2 linked regions of the Phreatobacter stygius genome follow. The protein of the gene in region 1 interacts with the protein of each later gene in a pairwise test. Links are inferred from orthologs where the notes say so. Each region holds a gene or a part of one and is shown on either strand. Other genes may lie near its edges.

Region 1 (8,749 bases):
GGCGGCCCAGGCGCTGGCCGCCCGGGTCACCGCCCTCGACACGGCCCGCGCCCAGACAAGCGGCGCCGGACAACGCGCCGCCCTGCTGGTCGGCATCGAAATGCTCCGCTCGGCGGTCGATCGCGGCAGTCCCTATGCGGCGGAGCTCAGGGCCTTGAAGGCGCTCGGCGCCAATGCCGCCGCGCTTCAGCCGCTCGAGGCCACGTCGGAGCGCGGCCTCGCGCCCGCGCCGCTGCTGGCCCGGCGCTTCGCCGCCATGGCGGCGACGCTCGCCAAGGCAGCGCCGCGTCCGAGTGACGGCAGCCTGTTCGACCGGCTGGCCGCCAATGCCCAGTCGCTGATCCGCATCCGGCCGGTTGGCGAGGCCGCCGGCGACGACGCGCCGGTGGTGGTCGCGCGCATCGAGGCCAAGCTCGGCCGCGCCGATCTTGCCGGCGCGCTCGCCGATTTCGACCGGCTTCCCGAGGCGACCAAGGCCGTCGCCAGGGACTGGGAACGGGACGCGCGCGCACGCCTTGCCGGCGAAGCGGCGCTGAAGCAGATGGCGGACGAGGCCATCGGCGCACTCGCGACGCGCTGAGGAGAACATCATGGTCGGCGTCATCCTCTTCCTCGTCCTTCTGGCGGTGCTCGCCACCGGCGCCGCCTGGGTGGCGGACCAGCCCGGCACTGTCACCGTGGTCTGGCTCGGCCGCCACATTGAATTCGACGTGCTGACCGGCCTGATCGCGGTTCTGGTCGCCGCCGCCGTTATCATGGCCTTGATCGCGCTGATCAAATGGCTGGTCGCCAGCCCCCGCATCGCCGCCCGGGTGATGCACCGCCGCAAGATCGAAAAAGGCCAGGAGGCGATCACCCGCGGCATCGTCGCGATCGGCGCCGGCGACCGACGGGCCGCCGAAAAGCACGCCTATGACGCTGACCGGCTCGCCCCCAATGCGCCACTGACCCTGCTTCTGAAAGCCCAGGCCGCCCAGCTCGCCGGCGATCGCGCCGGTGCCGAGCAGGCCTTCCGCACCATGGTCGACCGCCCCGACACCAAGGTGCTGGGCCTGCGCGGGCTCTATGTCGAGGCGCAGCGGCGCACCGACGTGGTGGCGGCCCGCGCCATTGCCGAAGAGGCGGTCAAGGCCTCGCCCTCGGCGACCTGGGCCGCCCAGGCCGTGCTCGAACAGCAGGGCAGCGCCGGCGACTGGGACGGCGCGCTGGCGAGCATCGAGCGGCAATATGCCGCGCGTGTCATCGACAAGGACGCAGCCAAACGCCTGCGGGCGGTTCTTTTGACCGCCAAGGCGGCGGCGCTGGAGGAGCGCGATCCTCCGGCTGCCAAGGCGCTGGCCGTCGAGGCGGTCGGACTGGCCCCGGAACTGGTTCCCGCCGCGGCGATCGCCGGCCGCCTGGCTGCCGCCGACGGCGACATCAAGAAGGCCTCGCGGGTGATCGAAGCGGCCTGGAAGATCGCGCCCCACCCCGATCTCGCCGAGGCCTATGCCCATGCACGCCACGGCGATTCGCGCGGCGACCAGTTGAAACGGGTCGAAACGCTCGCCCGGCTGACCCCCTCGCATCCCGAAGGCCTGCTGGCCATTGGCCGGGCGGCGATCGATGCCAGCGACTTTGCCGCCGCGCATCGTGCCCTGGACGAACTGGCGGCCAGCGCGCCGACCCAGCGCCTGTGCCTGCTGATGGCCGAACTGAGCGCCAAGGAGAGCAATGACCAGGGCCGGGCCCGGGAATGGATGGCCCGGGCGCTGCGCGCGCCGCGCGATCCGGCCTGGACCGCCGACGGCCAGGCAAGCGACGTCTGGCTGCCGGCCTCGCCGGTGACCGGCAAGCTCGACGTCTTCCAGTGGAAGGTTCCGGTCGCCGAACTGGGCGGCCCGATGCTGCATGTCGACGACGTGCTCGCCGATGCCTCCGAACCGGCGGTCCCGGCCGGCCCGGTTGTCGAGATCGTCGCGGACGCGCCGCAAGCCGGGCCCGAGCCGGACTCAAAACCAGAAATCAAATCCGAACCCGTGGCACCCCGCCCGATCGAACTGCCGGCCGTGGTCGAGACCGCGCCGGAGCCCCCCGTCGTCTCGCCGGCTGTCGCGGTTCCCGAACCCGCCTCGGAGAATGGCGCGAAACCACGCCCCGCGCGCGGCGAGACGGTCTTCCCGATCGCACGCGCGCCGGATGATCCGGGCCCGGACGGCAATGCCGAGCCGAAGAAGCGCATGTCGTTCTTCGGCAACTGAGATCCGCCGCCGATATATTCGCCGTCTTGCCCGCACCGGTGACTTGCCGGGCCTAACCCGGCTGTGAGATAGAGGGCGCGTCGGTCCCGTAGCTCAGCAGGATAGAGCAGCGGTTTCCTAAACCGGAGGTCAGGGGTTCGAATCCCTTCGGGACCGCCAAAAGGCCTTTTGGATCAAGAGCTTACGTTAATTCCTCGAGACCGTCCCGGCGCTGCTGGCGGCCGCCGCGGCGTAAGTTTCAGGCCTTGCTGCGCGTGCCAAAAATGGCACTGCCGACCCGCACATGGGTGGCGCCCATCGCGATGGCGGTCGCAAAATCCGCGCTCATGCCCATGGAGACGACGGCCAGGTTGTTGCGCCGGGCAATGGTGGTGAGCAGCGCGAAATGCGGCGCCGGCGGTTCGTCGGCCGGCGGGATCGCCATCAGCCCGGCAATGGCGAGGCCATGCAGGTCGCGGCATTCGGCAAGGAAGGCGTCGACCATTTCCGGCAGAACGCCGCCCTTTTGCGGCTCGGCACCGGTATTGACCTGGACCAGCAGCTTCGGCCGGCGCTGCTGCCGGGTCATTTCCTTGGCCAGTTCCTTGGCGAGCGAGGATCGGTCCAGGCTTTCGATCACGTCGAACAGCTGGACCGCGTCCTTGGCCTTGTTCGACTGCAATGGCCCGATCATATGCAGTTCGACATCGGGATAGCGGCTGCGCAACGCCGGCCACTTCTCCCGGGTCTCCTGCACGTAGTTCTCGCCGAACACCCGCTGGCCGGCCGCCAGCGCCGGCTCGATCGCCTCGGCCGGAAAGGTTTTGGAGACCGCGACGAGGGTGACCGCGCCGGCCGGCCGCTTGGCGGCGACCGCGGCTTCGGCAATGGCGCTGTTCACTTGGGCCAGGTGATCGACGACGTCCGACATGGAAGGCACTCCGCAGGTTGGCCTTGCGCTAACCTGTAAACGGTTGACCGGTCCAGACCTTTCGTGTGTTGTCCCGCCTCGCTTATTCGCTCATTTTTTCGACTGCCGAACCGCTGATCATGTCCACCGAACGCTACAATGCCCGCACCGCAGAGCCAAAATGGCGCGGGGTCTGGGACCAGAACAAGATCTTCGAAACGAAGAACGCGGATCCGCGGCCGAAATATTACGTGCTCGAGATGTTCCCCTATCCGTCCGGGCGCATCCATATGGGCCACGTGCGCAATTATACGATGGGCGACGTGGTGGCCCGCTACAAGCGCGCCAAGGGTTTCAACGTGCTGCATCCGATGGGCTGGGACGCCTTCGGCCTGCCGGCCGAAAACGCCGCCATGGCCTCCAAGGTTCACCCCAAGGAATGGACCTACAAGAACATCGAGACCATGAAGGCCCAGTTGAAGAACATGGGCCTGTCGCTCGACTGGTCGCGCGAGCTGGCGACCTGCGATCCGAGCTATTACCGCCACCAGCAGAAGCTGTTCACCGATTTCATGGCCGCCGGCCTGGTCGAACGCCGCTCGGCCCGGGTCAACTGGGATCCGGTCGATCAGACCGTGCTGGCCAATGAGCAGGTCATCGATGGCCGCGGCTGGCGCTCCGGCGAACTGGTCGAGCAGCGCGAGCTGACCCAGTGGTTCCTCAAGATCACCGCCTATAACCAGGATCTGCTCGACGCCCTCGACGGCCTGGAGCGCTGGCCGGACAAAGTCCGGCTGATGCAGAAGAACTGGATCGGCCGTTCCGAGGGCCTGATGGTGCGCTGGGCCCTGAAGGACGGCACGGCGCCGGCCGGCTCGACCGAGCTCGAGGTCTATACCACCCGCCCGGATACGCTGTTCGGCGCAAGCTTCATGGCGATCGCGCCCGATCACCCCTTGGCCAAGGCAGCCGCCGCGACCAATCCTGGGCTCGCCGCCTTCAGCGACGAATGCCGTCGCATGGGCACTTCGGTGGCAGCCCTCGAGACCGCCGAGAAGCTCGGTTTCGATACTGGCATCAAGGCGCTGCATCCCTTCGACCCCAGCTGGGAAGTGCCTGTCTACGTCGCCAATTTCGTCCTGATGGACTACGGCACCGGCGCCATTTTCGGCTGCCCGTCGGGCGACCAGCGCGATCTCGACTTCGCGCGCAAATACGATCTCCCGGTCGTCACCGTGGTGCGCCCGGCCGATGCGGCCGGCGATTTCGAAGTGACCGATACGTCGTTCGACGGCGACGGCGTGATGATCAATTCACGCTTTCTCGACGGCCTGCCGAGCCAGGCCGCTTTCCAGGAGGTCGCCTCGCGACTGGAAAGCACGACGCTCGGCAATCGGCCGGTTGCTGCCCGCAAGGTCAATTTCCGCCTGCGCGACTGGCTGATTTCGCGGCAGCGCTATTGGGGCTGCCCGATCCCGGTGATCCACTGCGATGCCTGCGGGCCAGTCGCCGTGCCGGCCCAGGACCTGCCGGTGCGTCTGCCCGACGATGCCGACTTCTCCAAGCCCGGCAATCCGCTCGACCGGCATCCGACCTGGAAACATGTCGCCTGTCCGAACTGCGGCAAGCCGGCGCGGCGCGAAACCGACACCATGGACACCTTTGTCGACAGTTCCTGGTATTTCGCCCGCTTCACCGATCCCTGGCGCACCGATACGCCGACCGACCCCGCGGTGGTCAATGACTGGTTGCCGGTCGATCAATATATCGGCGGCATCGAACATGCGATCCTGCACCTGCTCTACAGCCGCTTCTTCACCCGCGCCATGAAGGCGACCGGCCATGCCGGTCTCGACGAGCCGTTCCGCGGCCTGTTCACCCAGGGCATGGTGGTGCACGAGACCTATCGTGGACCGGATGGCGCCTATGTCACGCCGGCCGAGGTGACGATTTCGGGCGAGGGCGACCAGCGGCGGGCGGTTCTGACCGGAACCAACAGTCCGATCGAGATCGGCTCGATCGAGAAAATGTCGAAATCGAAGAAGAATGTCGTCGATCCCGACGACATCATCGACACTTATGGCGCGGATACCGCGCGCTGGTTCATGCTGTCGGACTCGCCGCCCGAGCGCGACGTGATCTGGACCGAGGCCGGCGTCGAGGGCGCCAGCCGTTTCGTCCAGCGGGTCTGGCGCCTGGTCGGCGATATCGTCGCCAGAACCGACACAATCAGGACCGCCGTCCCGGCCACGTCAGGCAAAGCCGGCGACGGCGCCATCGGCGAGGCCGCGACAGCCGTGCGGCGTGCCGCCCACACGGCCTTGTCGTCGGTCGAGACCGATGTCGAGCGCCTGGCCTTCAACCGCTGCGTCGCGCATATCTACACGCTCGCCAATGCGCTTAGCCGCGCCCTCGACGGTATCAAGGGCGACGAGCGGCCGGCGGCCGATCTTTCGTCGGCGCTGCGCGAGGCGGCCGATATCCTGGTGCAACTTGTCGCCCCGATGATGCCGCACTTGGCTGAAGAATGCTGGACCGCGCTCGGCCATCCAGGCCTGGTTGCGGAAATGGCCTGGCCGGCGATCGATCGTGCCGTTCTGGTCGAGGACACCGTCACATTGCCGGTGCAGGTCAATGGCAAGAAGCGAGCGGACTTGACGATCGCGCGCGACGCGGCTCAGAAAGATATCGAGGCCGCCGTGCTCGCGCTCGAGCCGGTCACCAAGGCGCTGGAGGGCCGGCCGGTGAAAAAGATCATCGTTGTGCCGCAGAGGATCGTGAATGTCGTCGGCTAACATCTCCCGGCGCGCGATCATTCGCGCCCTTGCCGTCACCGCCGGCGCAGGCGCGCTCGCCGGCTGCTTCACGCCGCTCTATGGCGACCCCAATGTGGTGCCTGGAGCCCGCAATGCCCAGGCGCATCTGCAGAACCTCGAGATCCCCGAGATCGGCGGCCGGTCCGGCGTGGTGCTGCGCAACGAGCTGATCTACCTGACCCAGGGCGGCGGCGGCCGGGCTCAGGCGCCGACCCATGTGCTCCGGGTCAGCCTCGGCGTCGACAGCGTACCGCTGCTGCTCAACACGGCCGCCGGGCGTCCCTCGGCGCAATCAATATCGCTGATCGGCAATTATTTCATCACGCCGGTCGGCAGCCAAGAAGTGCTGCATCGCGGCCAGGCCGTCGCCAGCGCCTCGTTCGATCGGACCGCCCAGCGGCTTGCCTCCGACCGCGCGGTGATCGAGGCACAGGAACGTGCCGCCAAGTCGCTGGCCGAAACGATCGTCACGCAGGTGGCGGGATGGTACGTCACGCGTCCACGGTGACGCCGTGACCGTGCTGAAGAGTGCCGAGATCGACCGGTTCCTGAAGAATCCGGATTCCGGCCGCGCCATTGCGCTGGTCTACGGGCCGGATTCCGGACTGGTCTCGGAACGTGCGCGCGCCATCGCAAAAGCCACGGTGCCGGATCTCGACGACCCCTTCTCGGTGATCCGGCTCGATGGCGACGTGCTCGCCGCCGACCCGGTGCGTCTTGCCGACGAGGCCAATACCATGGCGCTGTTCGGCGCCAGGCGGCTGATCTGGGTGCGCGCCGGCGAAAAGCCGATCGCCGCGGCGGTCACGCCGCTTCTCGCCGACCCGCCAACCGGCGCCTTCGTACTGATAGAGGCCGGTGATCTGAAGAAGAATGCAGCGCTCAGGGTCGAGACCGAGCGCTCGGCGAAAGCCGCCGTCATTCCCTGCTATTCCGATGGCGAGGCCGACCTGAAACGGCTGATCGCCGAAGAGACCGCCGCCGCCGGCCTGACCATGGAACCGCCGGCGATTGCCGCCCTGCTGACCTTCCTCGGCGGCGATCGCGCCGCCTCGCGCGCGGAAATCCAGAAGATCTGCCTCTACGCCCATGGCCAGGGCCATATCACGCTTGCCGACATCGAAGCGGTGGCCGGTGACAGCCTGGCGCTCGGCGTCGATGAGATCGTCGACGCCGCGGCCTCGGGCGACCCGACGGCACTCGATCGCCTGCTGTTGCGGGCCGCAGCCTCCGGCGTCGCAGTGCCGCAGATCATGATCGCCATGGGCCGGCATTTGTCGGCGCTGCACAAGGCGCGCGTCGCGATCGAAAAGGGCGCGTCGATCAGCGCCGCGGCCGACCGTTTCGAGCCGCCGGTGTTTTTCCGGCGCAGGCCGGTCGTCGAGCGTCAGCTCGGCCTGTGGAACACCGGCCGCCTGGAGCGCGTCATGGCGCGTGTCGCCGAAGCCACTTTCGAAACCCGCATCAAGGCGGTGCTCGCCGAAGCTATCGTCAGCCGGACGCTGATGGCCATTGCCATGATCGCGCGCGCCGGCCGGAACTGAGCCGGCGAACCCGCGCTTAGCGCTGCAGGCGACGGCAGATATCGTCGAGCTGTTCCAATGACTTGTAGCGGATCTTGAGTTCGCCGCCCGAACCGCGGTGATCAACGGTCACGATCATGCCGAGCGCATCCGACAGGGCTTTTTCCAGTGCCTTGGTATCGGTGTCCTTCTCGACCCGCTCGCGCTGCCGTGGCGCCCGGCCCGAACGTTCGGCCTGTTCTTGGGCCAGCGCCTCGACCTGCCGGACATTCAACCCGCGCTCGACAATGTCGGCGGCAATCCGCTCCGGATCGTCATGGGCGAGCAAGGCGCGGGCATGGCCGGCGGTCAATTGTCCGTCGCGCAGGTAATTCTGCACACGATCGGAGAGTTTCAGCAGGCGCAGGGTATTGGCGACATGGCTGCGGCTCTTGCCGATCACCTTGGCCATGTCGACCTGGCTATAGCCGAACTGTTCGATCAGCTCGTTATAACCCAGCGCTTCTTCGAGCGGATTGAGATCGGCACGCTGGACGTTCTCGATGATCGCCAGTTCCAGCGCCTCACGGTCGCCCACCTCGACCAGGTGGATCGGCACCTCATGCTGGCCGGCCTGCTGGGCTGCCCGCCAACGCCGTTCGCCGGCAACAATCTCGAAGGCATCGACGGCGCCAGCGACCGCCCGAACGACAATCGGCTGGATGATGCCGCGTTCACGAATCGAATCGGCGAGCTCCTGCAGCTCTTCGTCCTTGAATATCCGCCTGGGATTGCGCGGATTGGCCCGAATGAATTCGATGGGAACCCTGCGGGTGGAGCGAACCCGGTCGATGGCGGCGGATTCTTCGCCAACATCGCCGATCAGGGCAGCCAGGCCCCGGCCCAGACGCGATCTCGTCGCCTCTTCCGCCATGATTCAACTCTCCTTCAACTCGGCTTCGAAACGAAGCGCCACATATGAATCGATGCGGGTCCGAATCGATATCGGATCAGGCCGCGCGCAAATGCTTTTCACGCTGGATGATCTCGGAAGCGAGCCTGAGATAGGCTTGGCTTCCAACGCATTTCAGATCGTAGAGCAGGACCGGCTTGCCGTAGCTCGGCGCCTCCGACACCCGCACATTGCGCGGGATGATGGTCTGATAGACCTTGTCGCCCATGAATTGGCGCACATCGTCAACCACCTGGGCGGACAGATTGTTCCGCGCATCATACATGGTCAGGACGATGCCGTGGATGGTCAGCCCGGGGTTGAAGTTGGTCTTGACCTGCTCGACAGTC
Region 2 (8,661 bases), 1.0 Mb from region 1 along the record:
CTCGCCATTCGGCAGCACCACCTCCAGCGCGATGACATTGTCCTTCATCGTGCCGTAGCGCACCGCGTTGGTGCCGGAAGCGCGGGTCGACGCCATGCCGCCGATCGACGCGTCGGCGCCCGGATCGATCGGGAAGAACAGTCCCATGTCGCGCAGATATTCGTTGAGCTGCTTGCGCGTGACCCCCGGCTCGACCACCACGTCGAGATCCTCGGCATGAACTTCGATGATCGCCTTCATCAGCGAGGTATCGACCGAAATGCCGCCATGAGGCGCGTTGACATGGCCCTCGAGCGAGGTGCCGGTGCCGAACGGAATGACCGGCACATCATGTTTCGCGGCCAGTTTCATCACCGCGACGCAATCGTCGACGTCCTGGGGGAAGACCACGATGTCGGGCGGCTGGTTGGCGATGACGGTGAGCGTGTGGCCATGCTGCTGGCGTACCGCTTCCGAGGTCACCGCGCGATTGCCGAACAGCGCCTGCAATTCGGCCGTGACGGCGCTCAGGACCTCGGGAGACGGGCGGGTTCTGGCGGACGCGGACATCGAATGCTCCTCGGGACCTTGCGCTCAAGCGCTCTTGTCTCGAGCGCTCTCGTCTTGGGCAAGCGGCGAGCTTAGCCGGGCGGCCGGCGGCGCGGAAGCGCCGGCAGCGCGCGGATGGCTGTCGTTCGACGGGATTGCCGGCGGCGCGCGGCTCGCTTAATCCGATATCATGACCACGATCGACCTCTGCCCGGAAACCGGACTCCCCATCACGCCGCGCCTGGCGATCCGGCCGGATTGGATCGACTATAACGGCCATCTCAACGTGGCGTTTTACGTCAAGCTGTTCGACGAGGGCATCGACCTCTTGTTCGAAAGCCAGGGGCTGGCCGAATCCTATGTCAGGGAGCGGCAGCTCGGCTTCTTCGCCGCCGAGCTTCACGTGCGCTATCTGCGCGAACTGCACCTGACCGATCCGGTCCAGGTCAGGCTGCAAGTGCTCGATTTCGACGCCAAGCGCATCCACTACTGGATGGAACTGGTGCATGCCGACGGGCGCTGGCTGTCGGCCACCATGGAATCCATCTCGCTGCATGTCGACATGACGACACGCAAGGTCGCGCCGTTTCCGGACGACGTCATGACCAAGCTCGGGATCTGGAAACAGCAGACCGCCGGGCGCGGCACGCCCGAGGGCGTCGGCCGGACCATCGGCATCCCGCGAAAGGCGGCTGCCGTCAGCGGTTGAACGGCAGCGTGAACGAACCGGCAAGCGTCCGCAGGATGCCGGCGCGCCCGAGCTCGTCGACCGGCACGGCCGCGCGATCGGCACGCAAGGCACGCGCTGCGGCGCGCCTCGGGTCGCGCTCGCGCAGCAGATGGGCAATCACCGCGATCAACATGGGAAACTCCGAGACCCCGGGTCAATGACCGCGGGGTTCAAACAGGATGATGCGGCCCCGCGAGCGGGACCGCCGCATGGTCGATGTCAGAAGCTGGACATCATGCTGCGCGTGCGGCGGATCATCTGGGTACGGGTCATGCCGAGACCGGCAAGTTCCTCGTCCGACAGATGCGCCAGGTAGCCGTTGACATAGGTCTGGGCGCGCAATTGCTGCGCCTCGACAAATGCCTCGTAGCCGGCACGCAGGAATGATTTCAAGCTGCGCCTGGTCGGAGCCGGGGCGGCGTCGGTGCCAAGCTTGTCGAGTGTGATGGTGGCCATGGTCTTCTCTCCTCTGAAAGCGAGTGGACGACCTCGAGGCTTCCTCCCTTTCGACTATCCCTATTTTGGTGCAGTGCAGCAGATTCGCAAGATTGTGCACTGCACCATCAGCCCTGCCGGCTTTGCATGGCTCGGCTCACCAAGGCTTAACCATCGCGACCGCGGGTACCTGCGCGAAAAGGCGCAACCCAAGCGCTGACGGCGGCCGGGCCGAAGACGGCGGGTCGCGTCAGGCGCCTTGAATGAGCTGCAACCACTCGTCTTCGGAGAGCACCTTCACGCCGAGCTTTTCGGCATCCTTGAGCTTCGAACCGGCGCCCGGGCCGGCAATGACAAAATCGGTCTTCGACGAGACCGAGCCCGAGACCTTGGCACCCAGCCGCTCGGCCCTGGCCTTGGCCTCGTCGCGTGTCATCAGCTCCAGCGATCCGGTGAAGACCACCGTCTTTCCGGCGACCGGCGTTTCCTTCGACACGGCCTCGGCCGCCTCGATCGTCACCTGCTCCAGCAAGGCGGCGACCGCCTTGGCATTGTGGTCTTCTTCGAAGAACTCGATGAGCGAATTGGTCGCCACCGTGCCCATCTCGCCGTCGGCGGCCAGCAGCCCATAGGCCTCGGTCGGCCGTTGCGCAGCCGCAGCCTTCAGCGCCGCCATCACGGCGTCCTCGTCGCCATAGCGCTCGATCAGGGCCGCCCGCTGGGCCTTGCCCAGGCGCCCCAATATCGTCGCCCGGTCCAGCTCGGAGCGGTCCGCGGCCTCGTGCGCCGCGGCCTCGACGACGCGCTCCAGCGTCACCGGACCGATGCCGGGAAAGCCCGACAGCTGGAACCAGGCTTCGCCGGGCCGCCCCTTGGCGGCCGCATCGATCGCCGGCAGCAGGGTCTTGATGTCAGGGAAACGCCGGGCCAGGGCCTTGGCCGTGGTTTCGCCGATATGACGGATGCCAAGACCGAAAATGAACCGGCTGAGCGTGATCGACCGCCGCGCCTCGATGGCGCCGAGCAGGTTCTTGATCGCCTTGTCCTCGTCCTGATCGGCCTTCTTGGCGGCCTGGCGCCTGGGCGGTTCCTTGCCGAGCGCGGCATAACGCTCATTGCTCACCTGGATCCGGCGCCGCTCGATAGCCTCCTTCACCTCGTCGAACTTGAGCGTGAACAGGTCCGCCGGCGCCTTGATCAGACCGGCCTGGAACAGCGTCTGAATATAGATGTCGCCAAAGCCTTCGATGTCGAAGGCCAGGCGCGACACGAAGTGCCTGAGCCGCTCGACGCTCTGGGCCGGGCAGATCAGGCCGCCGGTGCAGCGGCGGACCGATTCACCCTCGTCGCGCGCCGCGTGGCTGCCGCAGGCGGGGCAAATCTGCGGAAACGAATAGGGCACCGCCGTCTTGGGCCGCTGCTCCAGCACGACGTCGATGATCTGCGGAATGACATCGCCGGCGCGCTGGATGGTCACCGTGTCGCCAATCCGGATGTCGACGCCGTCGCGGATCGGGCTGCCGTCGCTGCCGATCGCCTTGATGTAGTCCTCGTTGTGCAGCGTCGCGTTGGACACCACCACGCCACCAACCGTCACCGGCCGCAGCTTGGCGACCGGCGTCAGAGCCCCGGTGCGGCCGACCTGAATGTCGATGCCTTCCAGGACCGTCGTCGCCTTCTCGGCGGCGAATTTATGCGCGATCGCCCAGCGCGGCGAGCGCGACACGAAACCGAGGCGCTCCTGCAAGGCGAGGCTGTCGACCTTGTAGACGACACCGTCAATGTCATAACCGAGGCTCGCGCGCTTCGCCTCGATCATCCGGTAATGAGCCAGGAGATCCTCGGCGCTCCGGCAGACCACGGTCAGCGGATTGACCGGAAAACCGAGGTCCTTGAACCAGTCGACCATGCCGGACTGGCTGTCGCGCGGCAAAGGCGGGGTGATCTCGCCCCAGGTATAGGCAAAGAAGCGCAGCGGCCGCGAGGCGGTGATCTTGGCGTCGAGCTGGCGCAGCGATCCCGCCGCCGCATTGCGCGGATTGGCGAAGGGCGCCAGCCCGCGCTCTTCCTGGCGGGCGTTGATGGCGCGGAAGTCCTCGTGGCTGAGATAGACCTCGCCGCGCACCTCCAGCACCTCGGGTGCGCCTGTCAGCGCCTGGGGCAGGCCCTCTATGGTGCGGACATTGGCGGTGACATCCTCGCCGACGGCGCCGTCGCCACGGGTCGCGGCGACACTCAAAAGGCCGTTCTCATAGCGCAGCGAGCAGGACAGGCCGTCGATCTTCGGTTCGGCGGTCATGGCCACCGGCGCGTCCGCGGCAAGGCCGAGGAAGCGCCTGACCCGTCCGACGAAATCGAACACCTCGTCATCGGCGAAAGCGTTCGACAGCGACAACATGGGTACGGCATGGCGCACCTTGGCGAATTTCGACGACGGCGCCGTACCGACCTTGCGGGTCAGGCTGTCATCGGTCTTCAGCTCGGGAAACCGGTTTTCCAGGGCCTCGTAGCGGCGGCGCAGCGCGTCGTAATCGGCGTCGCTGAGATCCGGCGCATCATCCTGGAAATAGAGCCGGTCGGCCTCGGCGATCCGTTCGCCGAGCGCGGCATGTTCGGCGGCGGCCTCGGCGGGCTCGAAGGCGTCGATGGGCTTCATATTTTTCGCGGACATGATCGAAACCAGGATTCGGGACCGGCCGATCATAAGGGGCCGGCGGGCGGCGGGCGAGCGGCGTCAGCTCAATCCAGGATACCAAGATTCATGCCTTGCGCCCTGCCCTCGGCAATCACGCTGGCGCGGTCCGGCCACCACATCGAGACGATGCCGCGAACGCCATGGCGGGCGAGCGCCGCCGGGCTCGCCGCCCATTCGTCGGCACCGTCGCGAGACCCCCTGAGCGGCGGTTGGTCATAGGTGATCGCGCCATTGACGCCGATCTCGCGAAAGAACCCTTCGGTCTGGGCCAGCAGTTCGCGCTCCTCGCCGCCACCGCCGAACAGACCGCCAAAGGCCGCCGGCGCGATGCCGCCGTGGAAGACCACGAGGGAGCGCGGGGCGACCACTTTGCGGCGCGCCGCGGTGAACAGGAAATTGGCGCAGGAGGAGACGCATTGGCGCTGCACGACCAGCGTCAGGCCGCGCGCGCGGATGGCCCGCGCCAAACGCAGCGAGACGGTCACCTCGCCACCATTGGAGGTGATCACCATGGTCGCGATCGACCGGTCGGCCGCAAGCAGCGCCATGGCGCGCTCGGCACTGGCACGGGTGATCTCGCCGGAAAAGCACAAGGTCGAACCGGCCGCGCGCACTGCAACGCCGGCACTGGTGGCGCATTGGCCGAGCGGATCGGCCCCCTGAGCCCAGGCCGGGCCCTGCGTCGCACCCAGCACGGCCAATGCCGCGCCCAACAGCCGGCCGCGCGCGCGGCACCCCATCAGCCGACCGTCAGCAGCCGCTCGGCCGCCGCCCGTGCCTCGTCGGTAATGGTTTCGCCAGCCAGCATGCGCGCGAGCTCCTCGCGCCGGAGTTCGAAGCCGAGCGGCTTGACGCGGGTCGCGACCCGTTCGCCGGCCGCCTCCTTGGCGATCAGGTAATGCCGTGTCGCCTTGGCGGCAACCTGCGGCGCGTGGGTGACCGAAAGCACCTGGACGCGCAAGGCGAGCCGCGACAGGCGCTGGCCGATGGCGTCCGCCACCGCGCCGCCGACACCGGTATCGATTTCGTCGAAGACCAGCGTTGGCGCCGACCCCTGGTCGGCCAGCACGACTTTCAGCGCCAGCATGAAACGCGACAGTTCGCCGCCCGAAGCCACCTTCATCATCGGCCCGGGACGGGTGCCCGGATTGGTCTGAACCCAGAATTCAGCCCGGTCGATCCCCTCGGGACCTTCGCCGTCATGGTTCATCTCGGTGATGAAGCGGGCGCGATCGAGCTTCAGCGGACCGAGTTCGCCATTGACGGCATTGTCCAGCCTGATCGCGGTCGCCTTGCGCTTGGCCGACAGCGCCTCGGCGGCCTTGCGGTAGGCGGCTTCGCCTTCGCGCGCGGCCTTCTCCAGCGCCACCAGATGGCCTTCGCCGGCATCCAGCGCCGCGACATCGGCCTGATAGCGCTCGGCAAGCGCGGCAAGGCCATCGACCGGCACGGCATATTTGCGCGAGACGGCGCGCAACGCGAACAACCGCTCCTCGATGCGCTCCAGTTCACGCGGGTCGAAGTCGGCCTCTCGCTGGGCCGCCTCGACCGCCGAGCGAGCATCCTCGATCCGGTCCAGCGCCTCACCGAAGGCCCTGACGATCGGCTCGATCATGGCGGGAGCCTGCTGGGCCCGCCGCTCGAGCCGGCGCCAGGCCGCGGCAAGCGAGGGAACCGCCGAACCCGGGCCAGCCAGCACATCGGCGGCGTCGGCCAGGTCGGACGCAATCTTTTCCCACTGCATCATCGCCTGCCGGCGTTCGGCAAGCTGGGTCTCCTCGCCGGTCTCCGGCTTGAGCTTGGTCAGTTCGTCGACCGCATGGCGCAGGAAGTCGCCGTCGGCCCGGGCCTTGGCAAGGCGCGCCTGGGCCGCCTCGACGGTCCGGCGGGCCTCGCGCCAGCCCTTCCAGGCGGTGCGCACGCCTTCGGCATCGGGCAGCAGGCTGCCATAGGCGTCGACCAGCGCACGATGGGCTTCCGGCTCGACCAGCGCCCGGTCGGCGTGCTGGCCGTGGATCTCGACCAGCGACGCGCCAATGGCGCGCAGCACCTGGACGCTGACCGCCTGATCGTTGACGAAGGCGCGGGTGCGTCCGTCGGCAAGCTGCACGCGGCGCAGAATCAGATCACCATCGGTGTCGATATCGGCGTCGGCCGCGATCCGGCGCGCCGGATGGGCCGCCGGCACGTCGAACACCGCGGTCACCTGGCCCTGGGTCTGGCCGTTGCGGACCAGCGCCGCGTCGCCGCGCGCGCCAAGCGCCAGCGATGTCGCATCGAGCAGGATCGATTTGCCGGCGCCGGTCTCGCCGGTCAGAACCGACAAGCCTTCGGCAAAGGTCAGATCGAGCCTGTCGATCAGGACGATGTCGCGGATCGAAAGCTGGGCAAGCATGAGCGGTCCGCGTTTCCCTGCCGAAACCTTAGGGTCCGAACTCAATAAGGATGGAGCTCACGACGCGAGGATTTTTGGCCGGATGGCAGGAGGCTTGCCGACGCAAGCCTCTCGGCTTGCTCAAGGCAAACCAATTGGTTTGCCGGGGCGAGACGACGTACCAGCCGGCCAAAAGGACCGCGCCGCTTCGCGGTGAGGCGAAAATGGCCGATGGCTGTGCGAAGCCCTTGCCCGATGGAAACATCGGGCTGTGCGCTTCTCCTGGCCCTCGGCCATTTTGGCCTCATCGTGAGCCCATCCTTATTGAGTCCGGACCCTAGGCTACGGCTTAGCGCGAACGGAGCGCGAACGGAAGGGCGTCAGCCGGTGACACGACGGAAGGCGCGGCTGATCCACGAGCCGGTGTCCTCGCGCGGCGCCAGTCCCTGGGTCGCGATCAGCGCGTAACTGTCCTTGTACCACTGGCTGTCGGGGAAATTGTGCCCGAGAACCGCGGCCGCCGTCTGTGCTTCATTGACGATGCCGAGCGACATGTAGCACTCGGTGAGGCGGGCCAGCGCCTCCTCGACGTGGCGGGTGGTCTGGAACTGCGAGACCACGGTGCGGTAGCGGTTGATCGCGCCGGCGAACTGACGGCGCTCCAGATAGTAGCGGCCGACCATCATTTCGCGGCCGGCGAGCTGGTCGCGGGCGACCTCGATCTTGCGGCGGGCGGCGGTGGCATATTCCGACTGCGGCCACTTGCGGGTGACCTCTTCCAGCACGACCAACGCGCGCTCGGTACGGCCCTGGTCGCGGTTGACGTCCGGGATCTGGTCATATTGCGCCGCGCCCATCAGATATTGGGCATAAGCCGCGTCCGACGAGCCCGGATGCAGCTGGATATAGCGGCGCGCCTGGTTGATCGTCTCTTCGTAGTCCTGGGCCTCGTAATAAGAATAGGCCGCCATGACCAGGGCCCGCTTGGCCCATTCCGTATAGGGATGGGTGCGGTCGATCTCCATGAATTTCAGCGCGGCGCGGCGCCAGTCGCGCCGGTTCTGCAGCGCCAGGCCCTCATTGTAGAGCTTCTCGGCCGGCTCGTCCGGCAGATTGGTCGGATCCGGACCGGCGAACAGATTTCCGAACGACGGCGCATTGGCGCAAGCGCCGAGCGGGAAGGTCGCAGCCAGTACCGTCGCCAGCACGAAAGTGCGGCGCGGCAGTCGATCAAACGGACGCTTTACCAAGCTCACGAACCTTCCCCGGTCTTCCCTGCGGCCCCCACAGCCCGGCAAGGCTCATACCTCAAATTAAACAGCGGGGCCACTGCCCCGCCGCAAGCTTCTGATCATGGGGTTGAGGCCAGATTGCGGCGCGCCGACGCTCAGTTGGCGTCGGGCCCATAGGCCGGCATCGCGACACCGAGATCGGCATGGCCGCGCTCGCGCCGAACCACCGATTCGACCATCTCATAAGCGCTCGGATCGGCGAACAATGTCTGCAACAGTGCGACGTTCATGCGGTGACCGCCACGATAGGAGCGGAAGCGACCGATGATCGGGGCACCGGCGAGCGACAGGTCGCCGATCGCGTCGAGCAGCTTGTGGCGGACGAATTCGTCGCGGAAGCGCAAGCCTTCCGGATTGAGGATGCGGTCGTCGCCGACCACGATGGTGTTCTCCAGCGAAGCACCGAGCGCCCGATTCGCGGCCCACAGCTTGGAGACATCCTGCATGAAGCCGAAGGTGCGCGCCCGGGCGATGTCGCGCCGGAACACGGTCGGATCGATATCGACGCCATAGACCTGGCGGCCGACCAGCGGATTGGCGAAGTCGATCTCGACTTCCATCCGCATGCCGCGGTCATGCGGGTGCAGCTCGACCACGCCGCGGTCGG

Evidence for each region.
Region 2: the proteins of leuS (region 1) and ligA interact in binary tests that used the Escherichia coli proteins (3 or more experiments, as listed by UniProt). The link is inferred for Phreatobacter stygius from one-to-one orthologs.

What each region holds. Positions count from the first base shown.
Region 1 is NZ_CP039690.1:2,657,562-2,666,310, forward strand. What follows is about bases 2,962-6,124. They hold leuS (leucine--tRNA ligase), read left to right. Parts: upstream 2,962-3,269; coding sequence 3,270-5,924; downstream 5,925-6,124. Other genes in these bases: E8M01_RS12205 (YggS family pyridoxal phosphate-dependent enzyme), read right to left, coding at 2,962-3,150; E8M01_RS12215 (hypothetical protein), read left to right, coding at 5,911-6,124. Outside these bases: E8M01_RS12190 (COG4223 family protein), read left to right, coding at 1-580; E8M01_RS12195 (heme biosynthesis protein HemY), read left to right, coding at 591-2,240; more of E8M01_RS12205, read right to left, coding at 2,479-2,961; more of E8M01_RS12215, read left to right, coding at 6,125-6,453; holA (DNA polymerase III subunit delta), read left to right, coding at 6,458-7,489; E8M01_RS12225 (ParB/RepB/Spo0J family partition protein), read right to left, coding at 7,506-8,381; E8M01_RS12230 (ParA family protein), read right to left, coding at 8,458-8,749.
Region 2 is NZ_CP039690.1:3,685,159-3,693,819, reverse strand. What follows is about bases 1,655-4,729. They hold ligA (NAD-dependent DNA ligase LigA), read right to left. Parts: upstream 4,365-4,729; coding sequence 1,944-4,364; downstream 1,655-1,943. Other genes in these bases: E8M01_RS17395 (hypothetical protein), read right to left, coding at 4,433-4,729; E8M01_RS17405 (hypothetical protein), read right to left, coding at 1,655-1,714. Outside these bases: E8M01_RS17415 (FAD-binding oxidoreductase), read right to left, coding at 1-549; E8M01_RS17410 (thioesterase family protein), read left to right, coding at 719-1,237; E8M01_RS35095 (hypothetical protein), read right to left, coding at 1,227-1,391; more of E8M01_RS17405, read right to left, coding at 1,478-1,654; more of E8M01_RS17395, read right to left, coding at 4,730-5,128; DNA repair protein RecN, read right to left, coding at 5,128-6,783; E8M01_RS17385 (outer membrane protein assembly factor BamD), read right to left, coding at 7,143-8,018; lpxC (UDP-3-O-acyl-N-acetylglucosamine deacetylase), read right to left, coding at 8,150-8,661. UniProt on the Escherichia coli protein: DNA ligase that catalyzes the formation of phosphodiester linkages between 5'-phosphoryl and 3'-hydroxyl groups in double-stranded DNA using NAD as a coenzyme and as the energy source for the reaction.